3 regions of the Mesorhizobium sp. RCAM 05104 genome follow, and region 2 is predicted to be linked to each of the others. Evidence: riboswitches for the same ligand, from Rfam matches in the RefSeq annotation. Region 2 holds a riboswitch; each other region holds the start of a gene.
What was found. A riboswitch is a leader RNA that binds a small molecule or an ion and turns the genes downstream of it on or off. The one in region 2 is predicted to bind thiamine pyrophosphate.
Positions count from the first base shown of each region.

Region 1: linked by a shared signal. The riboswitch ahead of AC56QP_RS29780 (YkoF family thiamine/hydroxymethylpyrimidine-binding protein) and the one ahead of thiB (thiamine ABC transporter substrate binding subunit) in region 2 are both predicted to bind thiamine pyrophosphate.
Region 3: linked by a shared signal. The riboswitch ahead of thiC (phosphomethylpyrimidine synthase ThiC) and the one ahead of thiB (thiamine ABC transporter substrate binding subunit) in region 2 are both predicted to bind thiamine pyrophosphate.

Region 1 covers NZ_CM185033.1:6,065,382-6,075,871, forward strand. The annotation lists gene msrA (peptide-methionine (S)-S-oxide reductase MsrA) at 1-354, shown strand, start outside; gene AC56QP_RS29765 (SDR family oxidoreductase) at 409-1,077, opposite strand; gene AC56QP_RS29770 (LysR family transcriptional regulator) at 1,300-2,220, shown strand; gene AC56QP_RS29775 (putative RiPP precursor) at 2,286-2,381, shown strand; TPP riboswitch at 3,063-3,176, shown strand; gene AC56QP_RS29780 (YkoF family thiamine/hydroxymethylpyrimidine-binding protein) at 3,167-3,775, shown strand; gene AC56QP_RS29785 (ABC transporter permease) at 3,821-4,639, shown strand; gene AC56QP_RS29790 (ABC transporter ATP-binding protein) at 4,636-5,415, shown strand; gene AC56QP_RS29795 (ABC transporter substrate-binding protein) at 5,408-6,430, shown strand; gene AC56QP_RS29800 (methyltransferase family protein) at 6,620-7,408, shown strand; gene AC56QP_RS29805 (DUF3309 family protein) at 7,711-7,875, shown strand; gene AC56QP_RS29810 (hypothetical protein) at 8,151-8,324, shown strand; gene AC56QP_RS29815 (sensor histidine kinase) at 8,497-9,567, opposite strand; gene AC56QP_RS29820 (hypothetical protein) at 9,757-10,050, opposite strand; gene AC56QP_RS29825 (hypothetical protein) at 10,266-10,490, opposite strand, start outside.
Region 2 covers NZ_CM185033.1:4,311,432-4,321,921, reverse strand. The annotation lists gene AC56QP_RS21135 (amino acid ABC transporter permease) at 1-301, opposite strand, end outside; gene AC56QP_RS21130 (amino acid ABC transporter substrate-binding protein) at 455-1,228, opposite strand; gene AC56QP_RS21125 (RNA polymerase factor sigma-32) at 1,556-2,419, shown strand; gene AC56QP_RS21120 (M48 family metalloprotease) at 2,462-3,931, opposite strand; gene thiQ (thiamine ABC transporter ATP-binding protein) at 4,190-4,972, opposite strand; gene thiP (thiamine/thiamine pyrophosphate ABC transporter permease) at 4,965-6,590, opposite strand; gene thiB (thiamine ABC transporter substrate binding subunit) at 6,848-7,846, opposite strand; TPP riboswitch at 7,890-8,004, opposite strand; gene AC56QP_RS21100 (thiamine diphosphokinase) at 8,093-8,737, shown strand; gene AC56QP_RS21095 (ABC-F family ATP-binding cassette domain-containing protein) at 8,739-10,490, shown strand, end outside.
Region 3 covers NZ_CM185033.1:2,357,541-2,368,030, reverse strand. The annotation lists gene AC56QP_RS11790 (thiazole synthase) at 1-584, opposite strand, end outside; gene thiS (sulfur carrier protein ThiS) at 588-785, opposite strand; gene thiO (glycine oxidase ThiO) at 754-1,755, opposite strand; gene thiC (phosphomethylpyrimidine synthase ThiC) at 1,752-3,587, opposite strand; TPP riboswitch at 3,690-3,806, opposite strand; partial or broken gene AC56QP_RS11770 (radical SAM protein) at 4,329-5,283, opposite strand; partial or broken gene AC56QP_RS11765 (glutamine synthetase beta-grasp domain-containing protein) at 5,301-5,645, opposite strand; gene gltB (glutamate synthase large subunit) at 5,758-10,425, opposite strand.

The sequences.
Region 1 (10,490 bases), 1.8 Mb from region 2:
GAGATCAATTTCGATCCGGCCACGATCAGCTATCGCACATTGCTGGAGCGGTTTTTCCAGATCCACGATCCGACGACGCGCAACCGCCAGGGCAACGATGTCGGGATGAGCTATCGCTCGGCGATCTATTACACCAGCGACGAGCAGAAGCGCGTTGCCGAAGACACCATCGCCGATGTCGATGCCTCTGGTCTGTGGCCGGGCAAGGTCGTGACCGAAGTCGCGCCGGCCGGTCCCTTCTGGGAAGCCGAACCCGAGCATCAGGACTATCTGGAGAAATACCCCAACGGCTATACCTGCCATTTCGTCAGGCCGGGCTGGAAGCTGCCCGTTCGCGAGAAGGCCGTTTCATAAGGTTCACAGGATCGGGGTCAAGGCCCCGACCCTCGCCTTGCCTTCTGTCGCGGATCAAGCCTGTTGTGTCGGGTAGAGCGTCAGGATGTTGACGTTGACCCGTGGCGGCTGCGACACCGCATAGAGCATCGCGGCGGCGATGTCCTCGCTCTCCAACTGCTCCATGTCGCCCAGCCGGTGCTCGACCGCCAACCGCACATCGTCGCGCATGTTGGCGGTGAAGCCGGTCCTCACCGCGCCCGGTTCGATCACGGTAACCCGGATGCCGTCCCTGCCGATTTCGCGGCGCAGCGATTCCGCCATGGCGCTCACCGCGTGCTTGGTGCCGGAATAGACGACCGAAGGGTGGATGTAGCGGCCGGTGCCGGACGAGACGATGACGATATGGCCTGATCCCTGCCGCTTCATCGCCGGCAGTGCCGCGTTGATCGTGTAGAGCAGACCCAGGACGTTGATGTCGACCATCTCCCGGTACTCACGGGGGGTGGTGTTCTGGAAGGGGGCAGCGACCCCGACGCCAGCGACGTTGAACAGCATGTCCAGGCGGCCGTAGTGTTCCAGCACACGCCGGACCATGGCGGTGGCTTGTTCCTCGTCGGTAATGTCGGCCTCGATGGTGAGCGCCTCGCCACCGGCATCGCTGATGCGCATGGCCAGGTCATCAAGCCGCTGCCGGCGCCGCGCCGCGATGGCTACGGTGGCTCCTTCTGCCGCCAGCGCCAGCGCGGTGCCGCGCCGATGCCAGAGGACGCGCCGGCCACCAGAGCGATTTTTCCGTTGAGTTTCCGCATGTTCGTTGCTCCTGCTCAGAAGGAGATTCAGATGCGCTCGATGCCGGACCGGTCCTGATCGGATGCCGTTCGAGCGTCTCCGCAAAACTAGGTGACAGACGCCGTGCGGAAAATGCGGTAGAATTTGACGACACTCATTGGAGAATCTACCATAATGCGCGGCAGCGACTATGCGGAACTGAAGGCCTTTGCCACTGTTGTCACGCATGGCAGCTTTGCCCGCGCCGCGGAAGATCTCAGGATTTCCGCGTCAACGCTCAGCCAGACGATCCGTCAGCTCGAAGCGCGGCTTGGCCTGCGGCTGCTCAACCGCACCACCCGCAGCCTGTCGCTAACCGAAGCCGGTGTGCGCCTTCATGCGCGCTTCGCGCCGGCCATGGCCGAGATGGAGGCGGCGGTTGGCGATGCCGTTGCCTTGCGCGACACGCCGGCTGGCGTTCTGCGCGTCCATATGCCGAGCGTTGCCGCTGCCACCTATCTGGAGCCTGTGCTCGGCCGCTTTCACGAGGCATGGCCGGACATCGTCCTCGATTTGACGATCGGCGATGCCGCCATCGACATTGTCGAGGCTGGCTATGATGTCGGCGCGAGACTCGGCGAATTCCTCGAAGCCGACATGGTCGCCGTGGCGCTTGGCGGCAAGCAGCGCCAACTCGCCGTGGCCTCGCCGGACTACATCGCCCGCCACGGATCACCGTCGGCACCGCCGGATTTGCTACAGCATCGCTGCATCAACTGGCGCCGGCCGGGCGGCAGTGGCCTCTACAAATGGGAATTCGCCAGGGAAGGCCAATGGTTCTCGGTCGCGGTCGATGGCCCGCTTGTCGTTTCCAGCCGTGACATGGCGGTTGCCGCCGCGGTGCAGGGGGTCGGCATTGCCTTCTGGGCGGAAGATCTGCTGCGCCCGCTGATCGAGGCCGGCAAACTGGTGCCGCTGCTGGACGACTGGTGCGCGACCTTTCCCGGCTGGTTCCTCTGCTACCAGAAGCAGCACCATACGCCGCCGGCCGTGCGCGCCTTCGTCGATTTCCTGCGGCATGCCAATGCCGGCCGCCAAACCCTGTCTGGCGGTTGACAGTTTGCTGTGCCGCTGGCGAACTGCGGATGCTGATTTGATTTCAGTTTTCTTTCGGAGTGAACATGAAGAGGATCTACGAAAAGCCGGTGCTGGTGAAACGCGAACGACTTTCGGTCGTCACCGCCGTGGGGGCGCTTTTACCCAAACCGGCTGGCTGACAGGCGCGGCTCGACCCTGCTCGGGCGGTTCGTGAGGTCGGACTGGATCGCCGGTCGCAGAATGGTGGCGAGGAAGGCACTGTTTGACCGGACGCCGGAAGATGAATTCGACTGACCCCACCGGTCGTGGAGGGCCGATCAGCGCCATTTTCATGCCGGACCGCTGCTTGCCGGCTCGGTGGAGGCGGGAAACCACATCGGCGCGATCGTCGTGCCTGGCTTCCGGCGGCGACCCACCGACTGCGATGCGGATGCTGGTGGGCGAGGCGGCGCCGGCCTACTGCAAGGGCGCCTTGTCAGGGGCGCCGCAGCCAGGTCAGGCGGCTAGGCCTGCCAACCGGCAGGGCGCCGGTCAGGCGATGGGGAAGCGTGGAGTTCGACCTTGCCGACGGCAGGGTTTTGCATCGCACCTACAGCCGTCTGCTGAAACGGCTCCTGAAAGTGCGAAGTATGTTCGCACGCGCTCCAGTCACGGAAGCGCGCCCGGTAATGCGACTTTTCGGCAAAGTGGAAAGCAAGCCCGGGCAGAGATGATCGTCCGCCGCAGGCCTGTAGCCCACTTGCCACAATTGCTGTCGGCGAGGTGGCGCCGGCGGGCTGCCGTCGGCGCCTGGCGCAATGGTTTTGGCGCAGTACGCTGAAAAAACGGCTTTCCCAATCGCTCGAATGGTGCTTTAACTCCCGCATCCACAGGGGTGCTCCGTACGGTCGGGGCTGAGACGGGGGCGGCAAGCCCACAGACCCTAGAAGCTGATCTGGGTAATACCAGCGGAGCGAGGCGGGCGATGTTTTCAGGCGCACAAATTTCCCTGTATCCCATGGCCGACGATTTCGTCGGCGTCATTCTTGGTGCGCTCGGTGCGCTCGATCCCTATCGCGACAGGCTCAGGATCGAGACCGATGATATCTCGACCTTGCTTGTCGGGCCGCCCGAAGTCCTGTTCCCGGCTCTTCGCGATCTGTTCGTGGCGGCAGCGCGCAGCGGCAAGCATTGCGTCCTGTCGGCGGCCATTTCGCGCGGCTGTCCGGGCGAGCCGGACGATCCGATCTGCCGCTCCGATGCGTTTGACGGACCTGTCGGGCCGCTCGGCCCGCGCAAGGAGGCAGCCATCCGCGCGGTGCGTGAAACCGCTGTCGCTGGCCAGCCGGCGGCAGCGCAGTTCTCGCTCTATGTGATGGGCACCGACGACCACATGGACGAGATCTATGGCTGCATCGATTTCCTGAAGCAGTCCGGCGTCTATGAGCGCTCCAAGAATTTCTGCACCAAATTGCGCGGAGATGCCGGCGCGATCTTCGTGGCGCTGAACGAGGCTTTCTGCCGCTTCGGGCCAGGCGCCGGCCACGTAACCCTCGACGTCACGGTCTCCGCCAACAGCCCCAGCGCTGTCTGAGCCTGCCCGCGCCTGCGCGCGAGCGCCCGTCCAAGGACATCTCCCGTGGTCTCATCGTCGTCCAGCCGCTCGCGTCAACTCGCGGGTCTCTTCGCCAAGGCAGCGCCGGCGGTGATCTCGGTCGGGCTGCTCCTGCTGGCGTGGGAGCTTTGCGCCCGTTATTCCGGCATCAAGCAGACGATACTGCCAGCGCCGTCGCGCGTCTTCGCGCAGGCGATGCTCAATCGCGAAGCGCTGGTCGACAACGCCATCCCCACCATCCGCGCCACGCTACTCGGCTTTGCCTGTTCGCTCAGCGCTGCCTTTGCGCTGTCGATGCTGGTCGACTTTTTCCAGCCGCTGCGGCGCGCGCTGTTTCCCGTGTTCATCATCAGCCAGACGTTGCCGCTGGTCGCCATCGCGCCGCTGGTGGTGCTGTGGTTCGGCTTCGGGCTGATGCCCAAGGTCCTACTGGTGGCGCTGGTCACCTTCTTTCCGATGCTGGTGGCCCTGGTGCAGGGCTACGAGGCGACCGAGGCCGAGATCGGCCAGGTGCTGCGCGCCATGGGGGCAGGGCGCTGGCGCGTCTTCGTGCTGGCGCGGCTGCCTTCGGCGCTGCCCTATTTCTTCGCCGGCTTGAGGATCTCCATCACCTATGCCGTGGTCGGCGCCATCTTCGCCGAATATGCCGGTGCCGCGAAGGGGCTGGGCATCTACATGCTCAATGCCAAGAACAATTTCCGCCCCGATCTGGTGCTGGCCGCCGTCGGCGTCAGCGCCGCGCTCACGCTTATCCTGTTTGGACTGACGGTGCTGCTGCGGCACCTGGCCATGCCCTGGGAACGGGCCGACAGGCAAGCTCAGGGGAAGGGGCCACGGCGATGAGCCGGCTCGAACTGCGGCATGTGCGCAAGGCGTTCGGCGGGCTGGAGGTACTCGCCGACATTTCGCTTCGCGTCGGCGCCGGAGAATTCGTCTCCATCCTTGGTCCTTCGGGCGCCGGCAAGTCGACGCTGTTCCAGCTCCTGACCGGCGCGCAGCACGGCGATGGCGAGATGTTCTTCGACGGCACGCCGCTCGACGATCACGGCAGGCATTTCGCCTTCATGCCGCAACGCGACGCGCTGATGCCATGGCGGCGCATCCTCGACAACGTGACGCTCGGGCTCGAAGTGCAAGGCGTCAGGCGAAAGGCAGCGCGGGCGCGTGTCGCACCGCTCTTTGCCGAATTCGGGCTTGCCGGCTTCGAGCGGCATTTTCCGGCGCAGCTTTCGGGCGGCATGCGCCAGCGTGCAGCGCTGTTGCGCACAGTGGTGCAGGAGCGCGACATGCTGCTGCTCGATGAGCCGTTCGGCGCGCTCGACGCACTGACCCGCACCGCCATGCAGCGCTGGCTGGAGCAGATGTGGGGCCACCACCGCTGGACCGCGCTGCTGATCACCCACGACGTGCGCGAAGCCGTGTTCCTGTCTGACCGCATCTATGTGCTGTCGGCGCGCCCGGCCCGCATCGCCCGTGAAATCAAGGTGCCACTGCCGCGCCCGCGCGGCCTTGGCGGCGATGCCGCGCGGCAGGCGAGCGCGCTCGAAGCCGAGATCCTCGACACCATTCTCAATCCCGAACTCGACCCGCAACCACCCGAAGGATACGATCATGACTGACTTGACGCGCCGCCAGGCCCTGTTGCTGACCCTTGCCACGAGTCTTCCGCTTGTTGCCGGAGCGGGCCGGGCTCAAGCGCAATCGGCGGCGCAAAAGGTCACCGTCGCACTCGACTGGACGGTCAACACCAACCACATCGGGCTGTTTGTCGCACGCGACAAGGGGTTCTACCGCGAGGCCGGCCTCGAGGTCGATATCCTGCCCTACAGCGACACCGGTGCCGGCACACTCGTCGCCGCCCGCGTCGCCGATTTCGGCATCAACGGCACCATCAGCCTCTTCACCCAGAAAACCGCCGGGGCCGACTTGAAGGCCGTCTATGCCGTTGTGCAATCCGAAACCGGTCGAGTGGTCTTCAATGCGGCGCGCGGCGAGATCAAAAGCCCGAGGGACCTTGACGGCTTGACCTATGGCGGCTTCGGCAGCGCCTGGGAAAACGCGCTGATCGGCACCATCATCCGCCACGACGGCGGCAAGGGCAATTTCGAGACGGTGACGCTCGGCACCTCGGCCTATGAAGCGCTGGCCAACGGCTCGGTCGATTTCACGCTCGAGGTCGCGACCTGGGAGGGTGTCGATGCCGAGCTCAAAGGCATCAAGCAGCGCAGCTTCGTCTATGCCGACCATGGCGTGCCCGACGAGCACACGACGCTGATCTCGTCGAGCGAAGCCTATCTCCAGGCCAATCCGAAAGTCGCGGCCGGCTTCGTCCAGGCGACGCGGCGCGGCTATCAGTTCGCCGTCGATCATCCCGATGAGGCTGCCGCACTGTTGATCGCGGCCAACAAGGATGCCTTGACCAATCCGGCGCTGATCCGCGCTTCGCTGAAGGCACTGATCGATGGTCACTTCTTGCGCAGCCAAAGTGGCGCCATCGCCACCATGGATCCGGCCAAGATGGAAGCAATCGGCGACTACCTGTTCGCCGCCGGCATTTTGCGTGACCCCGATGGCAACGTTGTCAAGCAACGTCCGAATTTTGCGGGGTATTTCAGCAATGCGTATCTGGGGTAGGGCAGGATTCTTGAACTCAAAAGTCGCATGGGGAGCACATCGTCACGCGTCGACGGACGATGACGCTGAGGCGGCCCTTAATAGGGACTGGACGAGCTTTGTATCGCGAAGCTGCCAAGGCAGGAACGTCCAATCCCGTACGCCGCATAGATTGCATGAATAGAGGAAGGCAACCCCTGCCTGGTTTCGGTGATATATATCCGGTTTAATACCGATCTGATCTTGTCAATTAACTGCCCGGCAATGGTTGCGTGCAAAGGTCGGCCCGAGGGGAACATCGGGGTGCTTGCATTGCTTCTGTCAAAAAGTGAAACGCTTTCGCGGGCCAATGAGGACGAGATTTTGTCCGCGGCGCGAAAGCGCGAAATCCTGATCGACCTGCGGGAGGGCTTCTTTCGCGCCTGCGCGCTGGCTTTCGCGGCGCTCTTTGTCTACCGCGGCGTGTATCACTTCGTGCAGGATCCGACCCGGCTCAACATCGCGCTGATGGCGATTTCCGAGGTGTTGACCTTCACCTGGCTGCTGCTGTCACGGCGGCCGGTGACGCGCGACTGGAACCCGCTCACCGTGGTCGTCTCCGTAATCGCCAGTTTTGGCGCCGCCTTCATCACCCTTGAGCCGGGCATCACCATTATCCCGGTTTATGTCGCCGCACCTCTGCAGTTCCTGGCGTTGTGGTTCGTCATCTGGGGGAAGATATCGTTGGGGCGTTCCTTTGCCATCCTGCCCGCCAATCGCGGCGTGATGACCGGCGGTGCCTACCGTCTGGTGCGACACCCGATCTATGCCGGCTACCTTGCTGGCCATATCCTGTTCCTGCTGTCGGCTTTTTCCTTCTACAATTTGGCCGTCTACGCCGTGATCACTTACCTCCAGCTGTATCGCATCCTGCGTGAAGAGGCCCTGCTGGCCACCTTGCCGGAATACCGCGCTTACATGCATCGCGTGCCCTACAGGCTGTTCTACGGGATCGCCTGACAACAAGGCCGCATGAACGCTGACGCCTGCTGCCCGCCCGCCCGCCGCCGAGGCCAAAAGAGCACCGGGATCGGAAGTACAGAAGCAGCCGGGGGGCTTTGACCGCACTCTCCTGGCATCCGGCCAATCGGAAGGCCCGCCACTCCAGGCGGGCATTCCGCGTGAATCAGGTTTTTTCCGCCGATTCCGCTACCGACAGGTCGCGCGGAACGCTAACGCGCTGAAAGCGTTCATTCCCAGCAACATGCGAATGGCGCGATGTTGAGACCGGCGCATCGGCGCCTACAGGAGCGGGAAAACCCATGAGCTTAGGCACCATACTAATCATCATTCTTATCATTGCACTGCTCGGCGGGTTCAGTGGCCTTGGCGGCGGTCCGTTCTACGGAACCGGATATTATGGCGGCGGTGGGCTTGGACTGGTGCTGCTGATCATCATCGTGCTCGTCGTGCTCGGACGCATCTAGCCGTTCCGCCCGGTCATCGCCGGGCTCGCAATCTCGTGACCGCGCCAACACCGCGGCGCACCGGATTGTGATGAGTTCAGGTCGGCTTGTGATCCGGCGTTCCGCAAGGATCTCTTATGGTGGTTGCGGTCCACACCCCCCGTGGAAACAAGAGGAGAGGGTCCCACCCCTTGTCCTCCTCCAAGGCCCGCTCCGGTTTTGCCGTGGCGGGCTTTGCTTTTTGCGGTCGAGGGAACCGGCTTGCGTTGGTACCGTTGAGTTGTGGAAGGCTGATAATGCCCCTGACGCTCCGGACAACACTCTGCGAAATTCGCGATGATCTTCACGCCCTGCGACGGATGGTGGCGGCGCGCGGTCATATCGAGACGATCCAGGGAATCGATGCGCTGATTGGGGTGGCGGAGGCAGAGACCATCAAGGCCATCCGCCGTATTGATCGCACTGTCTGAGCAAAAAAGACTCGGATGAACGCCAGGGAAGACGACGCTGCAAATTTGCCTGGTCGCTGCTGGCAATGCGCGGCAGTTTACCAGGGCCGGATGCGCTGAAGTCCCGACGGTTTTGGGCAGCCATCCCCTCAACCAGATCAGCACTCGGGAGGCATGTATCGTGGCAGTGGTTTCAAGCCGCCCGCGGCACCCGTGAGGTAAACGTCGCCCGGGTCACCGACACGCTGGTGCCGTCGGTGTCGCTGACGACTTCCACCTTGGCCTCCAGTTGCTTCACCAGCGCCTCGACGATGGCCGTTCCAAGGCCGGTGGCCGGCAAGTCATTGGCGATCTTGCCAACGCCATTGTCCGAAACCGTCAGCTTCCAATCGCTGCCCGCGGTCTCGAACGTTACCTGGATACGGGCGTCGGTCTTCTCCTTGGGGAAGGCATATTTGATGGCGTTCAGAACGAGTTCGGTGACGATCAGACCGAGGCTGACGGCGCGCTGCGAATCGATCCTGCCGCCTTCGGCGATAACGGTAACGTCGATCGGCTGGACTTCGCCAATCATCGATGCGGCAAGGCTGCCGCACAGTTTCGAAAGGTAGGACCCAACGTCGATCTCGTCGATGCCGGCCGAAGTGTGAAGATGGCGCTGCACTTCGGCCACGGACAGAACCCGTTGATGGGCGTCCTTGAGATGCTGGCGCGTCTCTTCCGACGTGACCGAGCGCGCCTTCAGCAACAGGATGCTGGCAATGATCTGCAGGCTGTTGGCAACCCGGTGCTCCATTTCGCGCAGCAGGACGTCTTTCTGGTGGAGCAGATCTTCGGTACGCTTGAGCAGATCTTCCTTTTCCCGCTCAATGACACGACGGGCGGTTATGTCGTTGAAGGCCAGAAGGATGGTGATGGCTGAACTATGGTCGTAAAGCACCTTGCGGGCATTGAGCAGCATGGTGCGGCGGCCAATCCGTGGGAAATCATGCTCGACCTCGAAACCGTCCATGGCGGTCTTCTCGGGAATGATCGTCTCCAGCAACAAGCGAAGGGCGGGAATATCCCATTGACCGTCACCGAGCGCGTAGAGCAGCGAGCCCTGGGTCTGCGCGGGGTCGACTTCGAATGTCTTGTAGAAGGAGCGGCTGGCCGCCAGCACGCGAAACTGCTCGTCGAGGACGAGAAACGGCTCGGTGATCGTGTTGACGATGGCCTGCGCCAGCGTCTGCGCGTCTTCGATATTCGCGATGGGTTGAAACATGGGGCACTAAGCCAGACGAGCGGCGTTTTGCCTCTCCAAACGTGGACATATACCTTTACCCGCCCGTTGTCGCGAATTGAATCCGCTTGGCATCGGTGATGTGATTCCACATCGCGTTGAAAATAGGCGGGCACTTGGCCCGCCTATTTCGGCTGTCTTGGTTCGGGCATGCGCCCAAATCGAAGTGCGTCAGTTCGCGCCGCCGAGCTGCTTGGTCATTTTGCAGAAATTGTCATGGGACTTGGCAATGGCCTCGTCGCCACATTCTTTCATCATGCCCGCACGGTCTTCTTCCTTCATGGCCATCCAGGCGGCCTTGAATTCCGCCTCGGATTTCATGGTCTTCATACCGGCGTCGGTGAAGAAGGGCGACATCTTTGCCGGATCGTCGAGCGCGGATGTTCCGGTGCTGCCGCCGGCAAGGGCCGAACCAGTCATCATTGCAAGCGCCATCGCGCCCATAGCGAGCATCTTGAAGTTCATCTGGATATTCCTCTCTGTGGAGGTCATTGGAATAAACGACCTAGAAACAAACGGGACCGAGAGAAAACAGTTCCTTCAAGCGAGCAAATATTAAAACGAGATTTTATTTTTTCGGCTTGGCCTAGTGCGCCGCCTAGCCAGTATCGGCGTTTTAGCGATATTTCCGGGCTTGGCCGTCGGTATTAAGTGCGGGCCAGCATCCAGGCGCCGATTCTTTACTCCATGTCCGGTACGTCGCCGCTGACAAACAGCGTGTTCGGCGGGCCGTATTCGCCCATCGTTGGGTCGGCCTCGCGGCTCCAGGCGATGACGCCGGCATGTTTTGACGCCAGAGCCCTGGCGGTGCGTATGGCGCGGTCCTCGCTCTGCTGGTCGGCAGGGCCGAAGGCCGCAAACAATTCGCCGTCCTCGCCACGATCGAACGCGACCACGACGATCAG
Region 2 (10,490 bases):
CGATGTTGAGCGTGAAGCCGATCAACGCCGCGGTGAAGGCATCAAGCAGGATACCGGCCGAGGGCAGGCCGTAGAAGATCAGGAACAGTTGCACCAGGAGCGGCGTGCCACGGAAAATCCAGACGTAGAAGCGCACAAGCGCGACCAGCGGCTTCGGGCCGAACAACCGCGCAAGTGCCGCGCCCAGGCCGACAGTCAGACCAAGAGCGAAGGAAAGCAGTGTCAACGGCACGGTGAAAATCAGCGCCGCCCACAAAAGCGAAGGCAGCGACTCCAGCATCAGTTGCAGCCAGTGCGGCACGAAAGGCCCCTCCTTGCGATTGCCGTTCCAGGCGAGACGGCTTCATCGAAGCGCGAACAAACACGCCATATCACGCGAAAGGCGGCGGGCCGTCAAAAGACGGTCCGCCGCCAGGCATCCTTGCATGGGCCGGCAACCGGCCCACCTCCTGAATTACTTCGAGACGTCCTGACCGAAATAGGTGTCGGCGATTTTCTTGTAGGTGCCGTCGGCCTTGATGTCGGCCAGCGCCTTGTTGATGGCGGCGACCAGCTCCGGATCGCCCTTGCGCACGATGACGCCGGAATAGTCGGCGTTTTCTTCCTGCGCCGCGATCTTCACATTGGCGTCCGGCTTGTGCTTCTTGAAGTCGAGGAACGACAGGCTGTCATTGATGGTGGCGTCTGCGCGGCCGGTCAAAAGCAGCTGGATCGACTGGTCGAACCCATCGGTGCCGACGAGCTCTGCGCCGTTCGTCTCGGCCAACTTGCCGAAGTTCGAGGTCAATGACTGCGCCGACTTCTTGCCCTTGAGATCGGCGAAGGTCTTGATGTCGGTGTTGTCGCCACGCACGATCAGCACCGCCTTGGAGGCGATATAGGGATCGGAGAAGTCATACTTGGCCTTGCGGGCGTCGGTGATGCCGACTTCGTTGATGACGGCGTCATAGCGATTGGCGTCGAGCCCGGCTATCAGCCCGTCCCACTTGCCTTCGAGGAACTCCACCTTGACGCCGAGCTTCTCGCCGATCGCCTTGGCGATCTCGACGTCGAAGCCGACCAGCGCGCCGGCTGCATCATGATAGGTGAACGGTGCGTAGGTGCCTTCCGTGCCGACCTTGATGACCCCGGCCTGCTTGATCTGGTCGAAATTGGCGCCGGCATGGCCAGCGGTGACAGCCAGAACCTGCAGCGTTCCGGCGACGATAAGCGACTTGAGCCATTTCATTTTTCTGTGATCCCGTCCTTGGCCTGATATCCGGCATGTTGTGAGCGCTGGAAACTGACAGATGCAAGACGAAAAAATAAGGAACAGGATTTCAAAAACAATGGGTTTCTGAAACCAGATTCTCTAGATGGCCTTTTCCAGCGGCGATTGACGCCCTTGTCGGTCAGCGCCGACGCCTCTCAGGCACCACGATCCGCCTCGCAACAGCCACGGAACCATTCCCGCGCATGGCACGTTCTGGGTTTCTAGGGCACGACGCCGCCATTTCAACCCGGCGCCTGGCCAAACTTGCAAGTCATCCGTATCGCCTGAGCCAGGGAGCGCCTCATGATGGAAGACACAGCAGGACGAATCATGGTCCGCGCGGCAATGAAGGCGCCCTATCTCGAACGTGACGAGGAGCATCGGCTCGCATTGCGCTGGAAGGAGGACAACGACCAGAACGCGCTGCACAGCATCACCGTTGCCCATATGCGGCTGGTCATTTCCATGGCTTCCAAATTCCGCCACTACGGTCTGCCGCTTGGCGATCTGATCCAGGAGGGTCATGTCGGGCTGCTCGAAGCGGCGGCTCGCTTCGAGCCGGAGCGCGAAGTGCGGTTCTCGACCTACGCCACCTGGTGGATCCGCGCCTCGATGCAGGACTACATCCTGCGCAACTGGTCGATCGTGCGTGGCGGCACCAGCTCGGCGCAGAAGGCGTTGTTCTTCAATCTGCGGCGCCTGCGTGCCCGTCTGGCGAATGGCGCCGAACCGCTGTCCAATGCGACGCTGTACCGGGAAGTGTCGGCCGCGCTCGGCGTCTCCGAAGCCGATGTCGCCATGATGGATTCACGGCTGTCGGCGCCCGACTCCTCGCTCAACATGCCGCTGGCCGACGATGGGGGTGCCACCGAGCGCATGGATTTCCTGGTCTCGGACGATCCGCTGCCCGACGAGGTCGCCGGCGACACGATCGATGTCGAGCGCCGTTTGGTCTGGCTCAGAGCAGCGCTTGGCGCGCTCAACGCGCGCGAACTGAGGATCATCGAGGAGCGCCGGCTGAGTGACGAGGGGGCGACGCTCGAGGCGCTCGGCGAGACGCTCGGCATTTCCAAGGAGCGCGTCCGCCAGATCGAGGCCCGCGCCATGGAAAAGCTCAAGGTGGCGCTGGTGAAGCAGAACCCGGAATTTCTGGCGACTGCCGCTTGAAGCCGTAGGGCGCATCAGCGCCCGGCGGCTTGCAACGAACGCTTACTTGTCAGTGACGATCTTGACCTTGTCGCCGGCCGAAACCGCGGCGCCCGGCGACAGCGCATTGAGCACGCGGAACAGGTCGAGCTTGCGGTCGACGCCGACCATCTGGGCCGAAAGCGAACCCATCGTCTGTCCCGGCTGGACCGTGACGACGCGGATATGCAGCGGCTTCAACGCCGCCTTTTCGGCAGCACTGAGGATACGGAACGAGCCGCTCACCGAACGCGCCACGGTGTCCAGCGAGGTGCTGGCCGAGGGTGCCGCGGTCAGCAGCCGATAGACCTGGCCGCCGGCACGGATCACCGCGATGTCGAACTGCCAGCCTTCGGCGCCGGCATGCGCGGTCGCCGCCTCGTTGCCGTTGATCGTTTCCTGCTTGACGCTGCTGTCGTCGAGACCGGCCACCCAGCCGCTGCGGATATAGTCGGTCAGCGCGCGGTTCTTGTCGATCGAGACGCCATCGAAGCGGATCGCGATGTCGCCCGGCCCGGTTGCCGTCACCGCGGCCGCCGAATTGTCGATAATGAAGCCCTCGGGTACCGAGAAGGACACGCCGAGGCCCGGATGCAGGAAGGTCTCGCCGCGCACATAGCCTTCTTCGGGTGTGTCGCCATAAAGCAGGCCGTCTATGCCGGCGAGGAAGGAATCGCGGTCGCGGGTGCCAAAGCCGGGCGCGCCGAACTGGCGGGCATGGCGCTGCGCCAGATCGATGCGCTGCGGCGTGTTGGGATGCGTCGCCAGGAAGTCGAGGCTGGCGTCGGTGGCACCGCTGATCGAGCGGAAGTCGGTATAAGCCGACATCGACTGCAGGAAGCGGCCGGCGGCGAAAGGATCGTAACCGGCTTCGCCGATCGACTTGATGCCGATGGCGTCGGCCTCCAGCTCCTGGTTGCGCGAGAACTGCGCGAGTCTCAGCTTGCCGCGGATCAGCGCCGCTTTGGCGGTCGGGCTGTCGCCGAGCACATCCGAGACGACCTTGGTCGCGAGGCCTTCCTCGGCCTCCAACTGCTGGCGCTGCAAGCCGTGGTTGGCGGTGACGTGGCCCATCTCATGCGCGATGACCGCCGCAAGCTCGGCCGAATCATTGGCCAGCGCCAGCAGGCCACGGGTGATGTAGAGATAGCCGCCCGGCAACGCGAAAGCGTTGACGTTGGGCGAATTCAGGATGGTGATGCGATAGGTCTGCGTCGGATTGGCCGACACCACGGTCAAGTTGCCGACCACCTTGGCGACCATGCGCTCGAGCTTGGGGTCGGAATATTCGCCGCCATAGGTGGCCAGGATGCGCGGATGCTGCGCCTTGGCCAGTTCGGCAAGCTTGTTGTTGGCGCCGACATTGTCGACGGTGATCGGCCTGTCGGACGGCTGGAAGCCGGATTCCTGCACTTCCGGAGGCGTGAACATCTGGCAGCTGGCCAGCGCCACGGCAAAGCCGGCCAGTGCCAAAAAGCGCGCCAGCGGATTCATTCGTAATCTGTTAACGCCGATCGCCAGAACGGCTTCCTTTCAGGTCCCGGCGCATGACCACGAAAATCGGGGGCGATCTTCGGAACGTGTCACGCGCAAAAAACAAACTGCTACAGTATCCGTCGTGCGTCCTTCCGGACGGCGGCGAATGCTGTAGGCAAATCACGGCCAGTGCCGGACCAGTAGCGCGGACCTAGCCACACTACCCCAGTCATGGCAAGCAAGCGCCGCATCGCCTGAATCCGGTTTGGCCGTAAATTATGTCCGCTTCCGGGCAACATCTCGTGATACGGCATCCCTGCCGCTTGCACCGACATAGCGCCGGAACACGTCCGGACCAGCCCCGGCAAAGAAATCTTCCGCCCTGCCGGTCGCCGCCACCACGCCATTGTCCAGGAACACCACGTGCTGACCGATACGGCGGGCATCCTCGGGCTGGTGCGTGACGAACAGCACCGTCATGCCGCGTTCGGCGTGCACAGCGGCGATGAGGTCGAGCATGTCATCGCGCAAGGCCGGCCCGAGCGAAGCGAAGGGTTCGTCGAGCAGGAGCACCGGACGATCGCGCACCATCACGCGAGCCAGTGCGACGCGCTGGCGTTCACCCCCGGAGAGTTCGCGCGGCAGGCGTCTTTCCTTGCCGGCGAGGCCGGTGCGCTCCAGCGCCTCGGCGATGGCGGTCTGATCAGCCTCGGTCAGCCGTAGGGATGGCGAACGGCCGAGCCCGACATTCTGCTCGACGGAAAGATGGGCGAAAAGGTTGTTTTCCTGGAACACCATCGACACCGGCCGCGCCGAAGGCGGCTCGGCACAGACATCGGCGCCGCCGATCAGCACGCGGCCGGACAGTGGCATCTCGAACCCGGCGATCAGATTGAGCAGCGTCGACTTGCCGGAACCGCTCGGCCCCATGATGGCGGTGACTTTCGCCGTGGCGAAATCGACATCGAAGAAGAGCGGCGCTTCGCCATAGCTGAACGACACCTTGTCCAGCCGCACCGAAGCGCCTTTTTCAAGCCCGCTAGCCGCCCCGTCAGGCATCCCGGATCTTCTCCCTTCCCAGCCAGTGCGCCGCCATGATCAATGCGAGGCAGACGAGGCCGAGCAGCAGCGCCAGGCCGGCGGCGTCCTCGGTGCGGTAGCTGCCCATGCGCGCCAGGAGAAGGTAGGGCAATGTCTGCACGGAATCACTGCCAAACAGCGCGATGACGCCGAGATCGCCGAGCGACAGCGCCATGGCAAAAGCGAAAGCAGTCGCGAGCGGCCGCCGCAGCGACGGCCAGTCGACCAGAATGAGCCGGTTCCAGCCCGCAATGCCGAGCTGGTCACAGAGCCGTTCGTGGCGCTCGCTTGCCGCATCATAGGCGGGACGGACAGCGCGCAGCGCGAACGGCATTGCCATCACGGCGTTGACGGTGACGACCATGACCGGGGCGATGGCGAAGACATCGCCGACATGACGCAGCAACAGGAACCAGCCGGCGCCGATGACGACCGGCGGCACGACGAGGACAAAACCGGCGCCGGTATCGGTGGCATGTTCGAGCAGTGTCCTTGCGCCGGCACGGCGAGCCAGCGCCAGCGCCCGGCGTGCCATGGTCAGCGCCAGCGACAGCATCACTGAAAGCAGGGCTGACAGGAAGGCGAGCACCACACTGGTCAGCGTCGCCTTTCGCACGGCGGCCTCACCGGCCAGCCGGCCGAGATCGGCGCCGAGCCCGGCCATCACCGTCGCCGCCATCGGCCCGACAACGAACACCAGCGCAAGCACGATCAGCACGATGTTCAGCGAGGTCTCGGTCCCGCTGACGGAAAGATAGCGGCGCGGCGCGACCGGCAGGTTGGTGTCGCCGACGGCGTTGGCACCGAGCCGCGCCAGCGCCAGCGCCACGACAAAGGTCAACGCGATCTGCAGCAATGTCAGCGTGACGGCCCGCGCGGGATCGAAGTCGAAGCGCAGCGCCTGATAGATGCCGACTTCGAGTGTCGTCGCGGCCGGGCCGCCGCCAAGCGTCAGCACGATCGTGAAGGATGTGATGCAGAGCATGAAGACAAGCCCGGCAACCCCTGGCAGGGATGCCCGCAGCGTCGGCCATTCGATCAGCCGGTATGCCGGCCGGGCTCCCATGCCGAGCTGGCTCGCCAGCCGCCATTGGTCGGCCGGGATGGTCTGCAGCGCCTCGAGGAACAGCCTTGTCGCCAGCGGCAGGTTGAAGAAGACGTGCGCCACGAGAATGCCCGACAGGCCATAGATGCCCGGCCAGTGTCCACCACCGATCATCGTGAGCGCGCCGGCGAAATAGCCGGCGCGGCCATAGAGAGCGAGGATGCCGAGAGCCGCGACGATGGCCGGCAGCGCCAACGGCACGGCGAAAAGCTGCAGGATGAAGGCGCGGCCGAGGAAACGTGGATGGCGCGACAGGGCGCGCGCCACGAACAGTGCCGGGCCGACGGAAAGCAGCGTCGAAAGTGCCGCCTGCCAGAGCGTGAAGCGGACGACGCGCAGGAGATAGGGATCGAAGGCTGCCCATGCGCCGGAAAAGTCATGGGCGCCTTCGAAGAGCAGGCCGGCAAACGCGCCGCCGATCAGCAGCGCGATTGCGGCAAGCGCGACAATGCCGGCGGTGATGCGGGGATCGGTCGGATGACGCGTATGCATGTCGCGCTACCCAACGCCGCAACGGGTGCTGATCGAAATGATTTCTTGGCTCGGCTCGAGTTCCCGCCCACCCCCCTCTGTCCTTCCGGACATCTCCCCCGCAAGGAGAGAGATTGCGCGTTCCACCGCCTGGGCCAATCTGCAAAGTGGCAGGAATGAGCGAGGCGAAAGAGCTGCCAATCTCCCTCCTTGCGGGGGAGATGGCCGGCAGGCCAGAGGGGGGTGGCTTGGCATAAACATCCGACGAGGTTTGAACCCTATTTGCTCATCACCGCCAGCCATTCATCGACCCAGGCCTTGCGGTTGGCCGCGACCTCCTCCGGGCTGAACAGCAAGGTCTTGGTCGGCTTGACCAGTTTGTCGAAGGCCGGGTTGAGCGGCTTGTCGGTCTTGCCGGCGGGGAACATCCAGTTGGTCTCGGGGATGGCGTCCTGGAATTTCGGTCCGGTCATGAAGGTCATGAACTTTTCCGCCAGCGGATTTTTCGCGCCTGTCGTGGTGATGCCGGCAACCTCGATCTGCAGGTACTCGCCCTCCTCGAAGGACGCCGCCTGGTAGCGCTCGGTGTTCTCGGCGACCATATGGTAGGCCGGCGAGGTGGTGTAGGACAGCACCATCGGCGCCTCGCCCTTGGTGAACAGGCCATAGGCTTCGCTCCAGCCCGGCGTCACGGTCAGCACCTTCGCCTTGAGCTTGGCCCAGGCCTCCGGCGCCTTGTCGCCATAGACCGACTTCACCCACAACAGCAGGCCGAGGCCCGGAGTCGAGGTGCGCGGATCCTGGATGACGATTTTGTCGTCGGCGCTGCCCTCGACCAGGTCCTTCAGGCTCTTGGGCGGTGTCTTAAGCTTCTCGGTGTCGTAGACGACGGCGAAATAGCCATAGTCGAACGGCACGAAGGTGTCGTCGCTCCAGCCGCCCGGCACGCTGATGTCCGCCACCGCGCCATGCGGCGCGAACAGGCCGGTGGCCTTGGCATCGGCGGTTAGATTGGTGTCGAGGCCAAGCACGATATCGGCCTTGGTCGATGCCCCTTCCAGCTTGACGCGGTTGAGCAGCGCCACGCCATCGGCGACCGAAACGAAGTCGACATCGCAGCCGCATTCGGCTTCGAATTCCTTCTTCACCACCGGACCGGGCCCCCAGTCGGCGGTGAAGCTCTCATAAGTGTAGATGGTGAGCTTGTCCTTGGCCAAGGCCGGCCCGGACAGCACCACGACCATTGCCGAGACAAGAGAGTATAAAAGCGTGCGCATCGGCGCCTCCTTCGTTCGAATTGAAAGGAATTGAGGCGTCGGACTGTCCGAAACGTCTAATCCCTCCGCCGGTACAAACCGGATCAGGTTCAGCGGGTTGGCGAGACTGCCTCTCAGCCGGTCCGCGAAGATCGCGTCCGGCACCCCGTTAGAGCGTTTCGACACATAGGCCCGGCCGACGAACCGCGCAAGTGGGAGTCTGCCGGCCTTCCGTTTCCGTTGCCGGGCTGGTAAGGGCCACAAGATATGAGCACATTCACCATCCTGCTTGGCGGCGATCTCATCCGCACGCCCCGGCTCGACCGCCAGGTCGAGGGTTCCCGCGTGATCGCCGCCGACGCCGGCATCGGTCATGCGCGGCTGCTCGGCCTTGTCCCGGAACTGTGGGTGGGTGATTTCGATTCGGTGCCGGCCAATCTGCCGGATGCTCTCGCCGCGGTGCCCCGCCGGACCTTTCCGGCGGAGAAGGACAAGACCGACGGCGAACTGGCGATCGCCGCCGCGTTTGAACGCGGCGCGACCAGCCTGGTGCTCGCCGGCGCTTTTGGCGGCAAGCGCGCCGACCACGCCTTCCTGCATATGGCGCTTGGCCTGCGGCTGGCCGAAGCCGGGACCGAGGTGCTTCTGACCAGCGGCGCCCAGGAAGCTGTCCCCCTGCTGTACGGAACGGCTGGCTTCGACTATGCCGACGGCACGCTGTTTTCGGTGCTCGGCTTTTCCGAGCTTGCCGGCCTGACCGTCACGGGCGCCAAATGGCCGCTGAACCACGTGAAGGTGGCGTTCGGCTCGTCGCTGACCATTTCCAACGAGGTCAAGGGCCGCCTCGGAATCGCCCTGGACCATGGCCGCGCGATGCTGCTCGCTCACCCCTATCCATTACCCGAAAGCTGATATGGCCCCGCCCCTTCTCAATCTCGACGGGATAAAACTGACCTTCGGCGGCACGCCGCTGCTCGATGGTGCCACCTTGACGGCTTCCGCCGGGGACAAGATCGCGCTAGTCGGCCGCAACGGCTCCGGCAAGTCGACGCTGCTCAAGATCGCCGCCGGCCTGATCGAGCCGCAGGACGGCGAGGTTTTCCGCCAGCCTTCGGCGACCGTCCGCTATTTGCCGCAGATGCCCGACATGGAGGGTTTCGCGACGGTCCGCGCCTATGTCGAGGCGGGGCTTGGTCCTGCCGACGATCCCTACCGCGCCAGCTATTTGATGGAGCATCTCGGTCTCACGGGCGAGGAGCGGCCGAACGATCTTTCCGGCGGTGAGGCCAGGCGGGCGGCCCTTGCCCGCGTCATGGCGCCGGAGCCCGACATCCTGCTGCTTGATGAGCCGACCAACCATCTCGATCTGTCGGTCATCGAATGGCTGGAAGAGGAGCTCGTCCGCACCTCCTCGGCACTGGTCGTCATCTCGCACGACCGCCGCTTCCTCGAGCGCGTATCGCGCGCCACCGTCTGGCTCGATCGCGGCCAGACCCGCAGGCTGGACAAGGGTTTCGGCCACTTCGAGGAATGGCGCGACCAGGTACTGGAAGAGGAAGAACGCGAGCAGCACAAGCTCGGCCGCCAGATCGTGCGCGAAGAACACTGGCTGCGCTATGGCGTGACGGCGCGGCGCAAGCGCAACATGCGCCGGCTTGGCGAGTTGCAGACCATGCGCCAGCGCTTCCGCGGCCATCGCGGCGCCGAAGGTTCGGCCACCATGGTGGCGAGCGACGCCGCCGAGTCCGGCAAGCTGGTGATCGAAGCCAGGAATATCGAGAAGAGTTTTGGCGATCTGACCGTGGTCAAGGGGTTTTCGACCCGCATCCAGCGCGGCGATCGCGTCGGCCTGGTCGGGCCGAACGGCGCCGGCAAGACGACGCTGCTGAAGATGCTGACCGGCGAGATGAAGCCCGATGCAGGCTCCGTGCGGCTCGGCACCAATCTTGAAATCGCCACGCTCGACCAGAAGCGCGAGGCGGTCGACCCGCAGGAGACGCTGGCACAGTACCTCACCGACGGGCGCGGCGAGAACCTCGTCATCAATGGCGAACAGCGCCACGTCGTCTCCTACATGAAGGATTTCCTGTTCAAGCCGGAGCAGGCGCGCACGCCGGTGCGCGAGCTTTCCGGCGGCGAACGGGCGCGCCTGCTGCTGGCGCGCGTGCTGGCGCGACCGGCAAACCTTCTGGTGCTCGATGAGCCGACCAACGATCTCGACATGGAGACGCTGGAACTGTTGCAGGAACTGGTCGCCGGTTTTGCCGGCACGGTCATCCTGGTCAGCCATGATCGCGATTTTCTCGACCGCACCGTGACCAGCATCATCGCACCCGACGGCGATGCCCGCTGGATCGAATATGCCGGCGGCTATTCCGACATGCTGGCGCAGCGTGGCGGCACCAGGCTCGACGACCGCAAGGCCCGCGCCAAGGCCGAGGCCGGCGATACGCCAGCACAGGCCAAGAGCGAGGCGGCCGCCCCAAAGGGACCGGCGAAGAAACTGTCGTTCAAGCAGAAATTCGCCCTGGAATCGCTGCCCAAGAAAATCGAGGCGGTGACCGCTTCGATCTCGCGGCTGGAAAACAACATCGCCGATCCGGCCTACTATGAGCGCGATCCGGCCTCGTTCCAGAAGACCATCGCCGCCCTCGACAAGGAGCGC
Region 3 (10,490 bases), 2.0 Mb from region 2:
ACGGTGGCCGCATGCGACGGCCGTCCGAGGCCAGCGTCCACGATCAGCGGGACGCCAGGGAAATGGCCGCGCATCGAGCGCAGCGCCATGATGTTGACCGGCCCGAGCGCGGAACCGATCGGTGCGCACCACGGCATCAAGACCTTGCAGCCCGCCGCAAGCAGCCGCTCGGCGACGACGAGGTCGTCGGTGGTATAGGGGAATACATCAAAGCCGTCCTCGCACAGGATGCGGGCTGCTTCGACAAGGCCGAACACGTCCGGCTGCAGCGTGTCGTGGTTGCCGATCACTTCGAGCTTAATCCAGTTCGTACCGAAGCCCTCACGTGCCATTTTCGCGGTCGTGACCGCTTCCTTGGCGGAGTGACAGCCGGCAGTGTTGGGCAGGATTCTGACACCCAGCGAGCGGATCAACGACCAGAATTTTTCGCCGGCCCTACCGCCCGCCATCTCACGGCGCAACGAGACGGTCACCACCGACGTGCCCGACGCCTTGACTGCCTCCGCAAGGATGGTCGGCGAAGGATATTGAGCGGTGCCGAGAAGCAGACGCGACGGAAGCTCGGTTCCATAAAGCTCGAACATGGTCTAGCCTCCCTGCATGGGTGAGAGGATTTCGATCCGGTCGCCGTCGCTCAACTGGAATTCCGCGCGGTTGGCTTTGTGCACGAGATCGTTGTTGACGGCCGTTGCCAGCCAATCGCCCTCATAGTCGAGCGCGGCAAGCAGCTCGGCCAGTGTGGTGGCGGCAACCTCATGCACTTCGCCGTTGACCATCAGTTTCATCCGCAAGCTCCTTGGTTCTGTCTTGGCTAAAAACCAGGTCGGCAGCCTGGCGCGCCATGGCGGGGGCGAGAAGAAAACCATGGCGATAGAGCCCGTTGATCGCGACGGTGCTTCCACATGCCTCGACACGCGGCAGATTGTCGGGAAAGGCCGGACGGACGCCGGCGCCGGTCTCAATGATGCCAGCCTCGCCGAAGGCCGGATGGAGAGCATAGGCCGCGCCCAAAAGCTCCATCATCGAACGCGCCGTGACCGGTCCTGTGGACTGGCTTTCGATCATCGTCGCGCCAACCATGAAACGGTGATCGGTACGCGGCACCACGTAGAGCGGAAAGCGCGGATGAAGCAGCCGGACCGGGCGTGACAGCGAAATGTCCGGCGTGCGCAGGATCAGCATCTCGCCGCGAACGCCGCGCAGGCCGTCGTCTTCTGCCGCCATCCCCGTGCAGTCGATCCGGCGATCGAAACCGGAAATGTGCCGGGCATCGGCGCCGAAGCGGAATTCGACACCCATCGCCGACAGTCTGTGATGAAGTGCCGCCATCGCCAGGCGCGGGTCGAGATGGGCTTCGTCTGGGAAAAGCAATCCGCGGCGGAAGCGGCCGGCAAGGTCGGGCTCCAGAAGGGCGATTTCATTTTCATCGAGACGCCGATGGCCCGACGTGCGGCTGGCAAATCGGTCGAGCTCGCCCGCATCGCGCGGCGCGGCCAAGACCAGTGTTCCAGCCCGCGTCACCTGGCCGGGCGTTGCCGCATCCCACCAATCAGCGGCATCGCGTCCGAGGTCGAGCACCGGCTGCTCGGCGCTTTCACGCTCGCACCATGGCGCCAGCATGCCGCCGGCGAACCACGACGCATTGCCGCCGAGGGCATGTCTTGTCTCGGCAACTGTCACCGCCGCGCCGCGTGTGGCGAACTCGAAGGCGGCCGTGAGGCCGGCGACGCCGGCCCCTTTGACCAAGACCTTCATGACGGTTCCGGCGCCTCTGGCATGAGCGGTGCGCCGGTCTCGTCAGCAGGTATGTAGAGATCGCCACCCTCGCGGTATTTTGCCGCCATCGCCGCCATGCCCTCCTTCTGTGCCTCGGCGCGGATGTCGTGCGAGATACGCATGGAGCAGAATTTCGGCCCGCACATCGAGCAGAAATGTGCCAGCTTGTGCGCCTCTTTGGGCAAGGTCTGGTCGTGGAAGGAGCGCGCGGTTTCGGGGTCGAGCGACAGGTTGAACTGGTCCTCCCAGCGGAACTCGAAGCGCGCGCGGGAAAGGGCATCATCCCTGACTTTCGCTGCCGGATGGCCCTTCGCCAGGTCGGCGGCATGGGCGGCGATCTTGTAGGTGATCACGCCAATCTTGACGTCGTTGCGATCGGGAAGGCCGAGATGCTCCTTCGGCGTGACGTAACAGAGCATGGCCGTGCCGAACCAGCCGATCATGGCAGCACCAATGCCTGAGGTGATGTGATCGTAGCCCGGCGCGATGTCCGTCGTCAGCGGTCCAAGCGTATAGAACGGCGCTTCGCCGCAGACGGCGAGCTGCTTGTCCATGTTCTGCTTGATCTTGTGCATCGGCACGTGGCCGGGCCCCTCGATCATCACCTGGCAATCTTTCGCCCAGGCGATCTGGGTCAGCTCGCCGAGCGTTTCCAGCTCGGCGAATTGCGCCGCGTCGTTAGCATCGGCAATCGAGCCGGGACGAAGGCCGTCGCCGAGTGAGAAGGACACATCATAGGCGCGGCAGATGTCGCAGATCTCCGCGAAATGCTCGTAGAGGAAGCTTTCCCGGTGATGGTGCAGGCACCATTTGGCCATGATCGACCCGCCGCGTGAGACGATGCCCGTGACCCGGTCAACGGTCAGCGGGATGTAGTGCAGCCGCACGCCGGCATGGATGGTGAAATAGTCGACGCCCTGTTCGGCCTGTTCGATCAGCGTGTCGCGGTAGACCTCCCAGGTCAGGTCCTCGGCGATGCCGCCGACCTTCTCGAGCGCCTGGTAAAGCGGCACCGTGCCGATCGGCACTGGCGCATTGCGCACGATCCAGTCCCGGATGTTGTGGATGTTGCGGCCTGTCGACAGATCCATCACCGTATCGGCGCCCCAGCGGATCGCCCAGACCATTTTCTCGACTTCCTCCGCCATCGAGGAGGTGACCGCCGAGTTACCGATATTGGCATTGATCTTCACCAGGAAATTGCGACCGATGATCATCGGCTCGCTCTCGGGATGATTGATGTTGGCAGGAATGATCGCGCGTCCGCGCGCTACCTCCTCGCGCACGAATTCGGGCGTGACGAAGTCGGGGATCGCGGCGCCGAAGGCCTCGCCGTCGCGCTCAAGTTTGCCACGCAGGATTTCGCGGCCGAGGTTCTCGCGGATGGCGACGAACTCCATTTCGGGCGTGATGATGCCGGCGCGCGCATAGGCAAGCTGTGTCACCGCCTTGCCGGCCTTGGCCCTGAGCGGCCGGTTGCGGACCGGAAATTCCGGTGTCAGGCGCTCGCCAGCGACAAATCCGTTGTCTTCCGGCCGCACGTGGCGACCGTCATAGGCTTCGACATCGCCGCGCGCCGTAATCCATTCATGGCGAAGCCGGGCGAGGCCTTTTTCGATACTGGTTTCGACGGTCGGGTCGGTATAGGGGCCGGACGGATCGTAGACGGTGACGGGCGGTTCGCCCGCCGTCGGATGGACGGAGATTTCGCGCATCGGCACCTTGATGTGCGGATGGAGGACGCCGGATTTGTGGATCTTGCGTGAGGCGGGCAGTGGTCCCGTCGACACGGCGGGGGTGAGGGCATTCATCTTGAGGCTCCTTTGCTCGTGCATTGGAGACCCAGTTCTGTGCCGGAAGGATGAAAAGACGCTTTGGCCGCCTGTTCGAAACAGGACTTCGGGCGTGACTCCCGCAAAGCGCTTGCACCGTCCCTACGCCAGTATGAACTGGATCAGGTTCAACGGGTCACTGCGCCGCGAAAGCCAGCAGTATCTCAGCCCCTTGCCGGGACTCCCCTGGTGAATGCTTGGAATTGAACGGGCCGGCGCTGCTTTGTCAAGCGCATTCGGCTCGCGGCGCTGATCGGCGGCCCATCAAACCGGGCAGAAAGCTCGCGCATGCGTCAGCGACAATCACGCCCCGGAAACCTGGACAGGGATACGGGGATCGCCAAACCTTCGGGGCTTAAAGATCGATCCTTATGATGGTCTCGCCTTCAATCGGCACTAAACGTTTGCGCGTAGATCGCCTCGATCCGACCTGCCGTCGTCATTGGTCAGCGGCGAATTCATTTTCGTGGGCGCGGTTCGACAGATGACCACCAGTGAAGGAAACGGAAGGGCAGACTGGCCAGCCGCGGCATGTCGATAAGGACAGCCACCTGTTGCCGAATCGAGCTGCAGAAAGGCGGTTTCTTCGGCAGGGTCCGTTCGAAAGGATTGCGACCACCACGCTGCCACGGAACGGTCGTCGAGAACATCGCCAAGCTACCCAAGCCGTTAGCGACGAGCGGTAATCCCTTTGGCCTCCGCTCATGCCGATGGCTGTGCTTACGGGGCAACCCGGTCGAGAAATGCATCGAATGCGGCAGCAACAGCGCGAATCACAAAGCGATGCTCCTGCCGCACGCGAATGAAACCCTTTTCGATGTCCACTATCCCGTCCTCGGCCAGCATCGCCAAGCCTTCAGCTGAATCGAGAAAACGGATCGGATCAGATCCGTGACCGGCACAGATTGCCGGCACATCCGCCTCGAGATCGCACATCAGTCTCTCGATGATTGCGGCTCGCACGCGGTCTTCGTCGGTGAGACGGTAGCCCTTTGACGTCGCCAGACGGCCAGCTGCGATGTGCCGGGTGTAAGAATCCCGTGTAACCTCGTTCTGGACGTACCCTTCGCCGACGCGGCCGATAGCCGACGCGCCGAAACCGATCAGGGTTTTGCAGGTGTCGGCCGAGTAACCCAGGAGTTGCGCCGCAGGCGACCGGTTTTCTGCGCCAGTGTAAGCTCATCGTCCGGCAAGGTGAAATGGTCGAGCCCGATCTCTCGGTAGCCGGCGACAACCAGCGTCTCGGCCACGGCCGCAGCCTGTTCGGCGCGGGCAGCGCTGTCCGGCAGTGCTGTCTCCTCGATCTGGCGCTGATTATTTATGAGCGACGGAATGTGCGAATAGCCGAACACCGCAAGCCGGTTGGGGCGCATGGCGACCGCCGCCGTCGCGGTCTGGACGCAGGACTGCACCGTCTGATGCGGGAGACCGAAGATCAGGTCGAAATTGATGCGGCTTACTCCATGCCGGCGCAGCCTTCGACGGCAGCCGCCATTTGCGTCTCACTCTGCACCCGGTTGACCGCTTTTTGAACAACGGGATCGAAGCTCTGCACGCCGAGGCTTGCGCGGTTCACGCCGGCTGCTCCCCAGGCTTCGGCCATCTCGGCCGTGAAGGTGCGCGGATCAATCTCGACCGCAACCGCAGCCGTTTCCCTGAGCGCGAAGCGGTCGCGCGGGACAGTTAGCGTCAGGCCTCGGCCCTCTTCGCGATGCGGCGCAAATCTCGGTTGTATGGCTCGCCCGTCTCCGGCTCGAGAATGTCGCAGTTGATCGTCAGGGTGGACGCCGAGGTGAACGGGTCCATCTGGGCGGTCGTCGGATCGGGCATAAGGGTCATGTCGGACTCGTTGATCGCCTTCCAGCCGGCAATGGACGAGCCGTCAAACATAATGCCGTCAGCAAACGTGTTCTGGTCGGCTGTCGAGGCGTCGACAGTGATATGATGCAACTTGCCGCGCGGGTCGGTGAAACGGAAGTCGAGGTATTGGACGTCGTCATCTTTGATAAACTTAAGCACTGTCTTGGCGGTCTGCATTATGTCTGGCCTCTTCTGCCTGTTAAGATTGCCCTCTGCACTGAGGCCAGGATTGGTGAAGGTGAGCTTAGATCCCGTCCGATCGGAGTAACGGCGCTTTTTGTGGATGTGATCATGGAACGTTTTCTCCACCGCCCATTTTCATGCGCTCCGTATCCTCGAGCGCGCGGCGGTACTCGACCGGCATCACCTTGCGGAACTTCGGCCGGTAGTCCGCCCAGTGATCGAGGATCTCCTTGGCGCGGGCCGAACCGGCGTAGTGCAGATGGCTCGAGATGAGTCGGTAGAGCCGCTCCTCGTCATGCCGCGTCATGTCGCCCGAGACGTCGACCATGCCTTCGTGCATGAGGTCGCCGCCGTGGTGATGCAGCTTCTCCAGCATGTCGTCCTCCTCCAGCACCGGCTGCAGCTCGACCATGGCCATATTGCAGCGCCGGGCGAAATCGCCCTCCTCGTCGAGCACATAAGCGACACCGCCCGACATGCCGGCCGCGAAATTGCGGCCGGTGCCGCCGAGAACGACGACGACGCCTCCGGTCATATATTCGCAGCCGTGATCGCCGACGCCTTCGACGACCGCGATCGCTCCGGAGTTGCGCACCGCGAAGCGTTCGCCGGCGACGCCGTTGAAGTAGCACTCGCCGGAAATCGCACCGTAAAGCACGGTGTTGCCGACGATGATCGACTGATGCGGCACGATCCGCGCGTTCTCCGGCGGCCGCACGATGATGCGTCCACCCGAGAGCCCCTTGCCGACATAGTCGTTCCCGTCACCGACTAGGTCGAAAGTGATGCCGCGGGCGAGAAACGCGCCGAAGGACTGGCCCGCCGTGCCCTTGATGGTCACGTGGATCGTATCGTCCTTCAGCCCTTTATGGCCCCAGCGCTTGGCAAGTGCGCCCGAAAGCATCGCGCCGGCCGAGCGGTCGACGTTCTTGATTTCGGCCTCGAAGGCGACCGGCACCTTGGTCTCCAGCGCGAGCTTCGCCTTCTCGATCAGCCTGCGGTCGAGAATGTCGTCGATCGGATGGTTCTGGCGCTCCGTCCAATAGGTCGCTTCCTTCGGAGCCTCCTCCTTGTGGAAGATATTCGAGAAGTCGAGGCCCCTCGCCTTCCAGTGCTCGATCATTCCGTCGCGATCCAGCAGGTCCGAGGACCCGATGACGTCGTCAAGCTTTCTGGCTCCAAGCGATGCGAGGATTTCGCGCACTTCCTCCGCAACGAAGAAGAAGTAGTTGACGACATGCTCCGGCGTCCCCTTAAAACGCTTCCGGAGCATCGGATCCTGGGTAGCGACGCCGACAGAACAGGTGTTCAGGTGACACTTGCGCATCATGACGCAGCCGACCGCGATCAACGACGCGGTGGCGAAACCGAATTCGTCGGCGCCGAGCAGTGCCCCGATGACGACGTCGCGGCCGGTCTTCAAGCCGCCGTCGACCTGCAGAGCGATGCGAGAGCGCAGACCATTGCGCACCAGCCTCTGCTGCGTTTCGGCAAGGCCGATCTCCCAGGGGCTACCCGCATGCTTCACCGAGGTCAGCGGCGCAGCACCGGTGCCACCGTCGAAACCGGAAATCGTGATGTGATCGGCGCGCGCCTTGGCAACGCCGGCCGCAACCGTGCCGACTCCAAATTCGGAAACCAGCTTGACCGAGATGTCAGCCTCGGGATTGACGTTCTTCAGATCGTAAATCAGCTGCTCCAGATCCTCGATCGAATAGATGTCATGGTGCGGCGGCGGCGAGATCAGGTCTACGCCCGGAGTCGAGTGCCGAGTCTTGGCGACGGTCGCATCGACCTTGTGGCCCGGCAGATAGCCGCCTTCGCCGGGTTTTGCGCCCTGAGCCACCTTGATCTGCAGCACGTCGGCATTGACCAGATATTCGGTGGTGACGCCGAAGCGGCCCGAGGCGATCTGCTTGATCGCCGACCGCTCGGGGTTCGTCGAGCCGTCCGGCAGCGGCAGGTAGCGATCGCTCTCCTCGCCGCCTTCGCCAGTGTTCGACTTGCCGCCGATCCGGTTCATCGCGACTGCCAGCGTCGTGTGCGCCTCGCGGCTGATTGAGCCGAAGGACATCGCTCCCGTCGAGAAGCGCTTGACGATCTCCGATGCCGGCTCGACCTCCTCGACAGCGATCGGCTTGCGGCCGGCTGCCTCGGCGTCCTTGATCGTGAAGAGCCCGCGGATCGTGTTCATGCGGCTCGCCGACTCGTTCATCATCGCGGAGAACTCGCGATAGCGGTCCTCGGCATTGTCGCGCACCGCCTGCTGGAGCGAGGCGATGGCGGCCGGCGTCCAGGCGTGGCTTTCGCCGCGCATGCGGAAGGCGTATTCGCCACCGACGTCGAGCGTATTGGCGAGCACCGGATCGCTGCCGAAGGCGGCCTTGTGGCGAGAGACGGTTTCCGCCGCGAACTCCTCGAGGCCGATGCCTTCGATCGTCGTCGCCGTACCCAAGAAGTACTTGCCGACCAGCTCGGACGAAAGGCCGACGGCGTCGAAGATCTGCGCGCCGCAATAGGACTGATAGGTAGAGATGCCCATTTTGGACATGACCTTGAGGATACCTTGGCCGACCGCCTTGATGTAGTTGTGGAAGACTTCCTTCTCGTCGAGTTCCTTCGGAAACTCGCCGCGCTTGTGCATGTCGATGAGCGTGTCGAAGGCGAGATAGGGATTGATCGCCTCCGCACCGTAACCGGCGAGCAGGCAGAAATGATGGATCTCGCGCGGTTCGCCGGATTCGACGACGAGGCCGACCGACGTGCGCAATCCCTTGCAGAGCAGGTGGTGGTGCACGGCTGCGGTGGCGAGCAGCGCCGGGATCGCGACGCGGTCCGGGCCGATCTGCCGGTCCGAAAGCACGATGATGTTGTAGCCGCCCTTGACTGCCGCTTCCGCCCTTTCGCACAGACGGTCGAGCATCTCCGGCATGCCTTCGGCACCGCGGGTAATGTCATAGGTAAAATCGAGCGTCTTGGTGTCGAAGCGGTCTTCAGTGTGGCCGATCGAGCGGATCTTCTCGAGGTCGCCATTGGTAAGGATCGGCTGGCGGACCTCGAGCCGCTTCGCATGTGCCATGCCCTCGTGATCGAGGATGTTCGGGCGCGGACCGATGAAGGAGACGAGGCTCATCATCAGTTCCTCGCGGATCGGGTCGATCGGCGGGTTGGTGACCTGGGCGAAGTTCTGCTTGAAATAGGTGTACAGCAGCTTCGGCTTGTCGGACATCGCCGAGATCGGCGTGTCGGTGCCCATCGAGCCGATCGCCTCCTGACCGGTCGTCGCCATCGGCAACATCAGGAGCTTCGTATCTTCTTGCGTGTAGCCGAAGGCCTGCTGCCGGTCGATCAAGGAGACGTCGCGGTGCAGCAGTGCCCGGGGCCCGACCGGCTTCAGCTCTTCGAGGATCAGCTGGGTGTTGTCGAGCCATTGGCGATAGGGATGCTTGCCGGCAAGCGACGACTTCACTTCCTCGTCGGAAATGATGCGGCCCTCTTCCATATCGATCAGCAGCATCTTGCCGGGCTGCAAACGCCATTTCTTGACGATCTTGTCCTCGGCGACGGGCAACACGCCCGCCTCCGACGCCATGATGACGCGGTCGTCGCTGGTGACGATATAGCGCGCCGGGCGAAGGCCGTTGCGGTCGAGCGTGGCGCCGATCTGGCGGCCGTCGGTGAAGGCGACCGCCGCCGGCCCATCCCACGGCTCCATCAGCGCCGCGTGATATTCGTAGAAGGCCTTGCGCTCCTGCGCCATGAGCTGGTTGCCGGCCCAGGCCTCCGGAATGAGCATCATGACGGCATGCGAAAGCGAATAGCCGCCGCGCACGAGGAATTCGAGCGCATTGTCGAAACAGGCCGTGTCCGACTGGCCTTCATAGGAGATCGGCCAGAGCTTGGAAATGTCGTCGCCGAAGAGCGGCGAGGAAACGGACGCCTGTCGTGCCGCCATCCAGTTGACGTTGCCGCGCAGCGTGTTGATCTCGCCATTGTGGGCGACCATGCGGTAAGGATGCGCGAGCTTCCAGGACGGGAAGGTGTTGGTCGAGAAGCGCTGGTGTACGAGCGCAACCGCCGACTGGAAGCGTTCGTCGGCGAGGTCCTTGTAATAGGCCCCGACCTGATAGGCGAGGAACATGCCCTTGTAGACGATGGTGGTGGTCGACAGTGACACGATATAGAAACCGAGATCGCCGCCGGCTTCCGCATAGATGCGGTTGGAGATCACCTTGCGGAGCGTGAACAGCCGCCGTTCGAATTCATCTTTCGTGGCTGCCTCGCGGCCGGCACCGATGAACACCTGGACATGATGCGGCTCGGTCGCAGCGATGTCCGGCGCTTTGGAGAGCAACGAATTGTCGACCGGCACGTCACGGTAGCCGAGTAGAATCTGGCCTTCCTCGGCCACGACTTCGCTGATCACATCCTGGAAATGGGCGACAAGCTTCTCGTCGCGCGGCATGAAGAGATAGCCGACGGCATATTCGCCTGCCTTCGGCAAGGTAACGCCCTTCTTCGCCATCTCCTCGCGAAAAAAGAGGTCCGGGATCTGAACGAGAATGCCGGCGCCATCGCCCATCAGCGGATCGGCACCGACCGCGCCGCGGTGGGTCAGGTTTTTGAGCATGAAGAGGCCATCGCGCACGATCTGATGCGACTTCTCACCCTTGAGATGCGCGACGAAGCCGACCCCGCAGCCATCGTGTTCGTTTCGCGGATCGTAGAGCCCCCGCGCACCAACCTGGCCCCAATCGCGTGCCTCTGTGGCCATAATCGTCTTGGCATTGGTATCGGCAATTGGTGTTGTCATCGACCTTAGCCCCTCTTCTGCTTTGG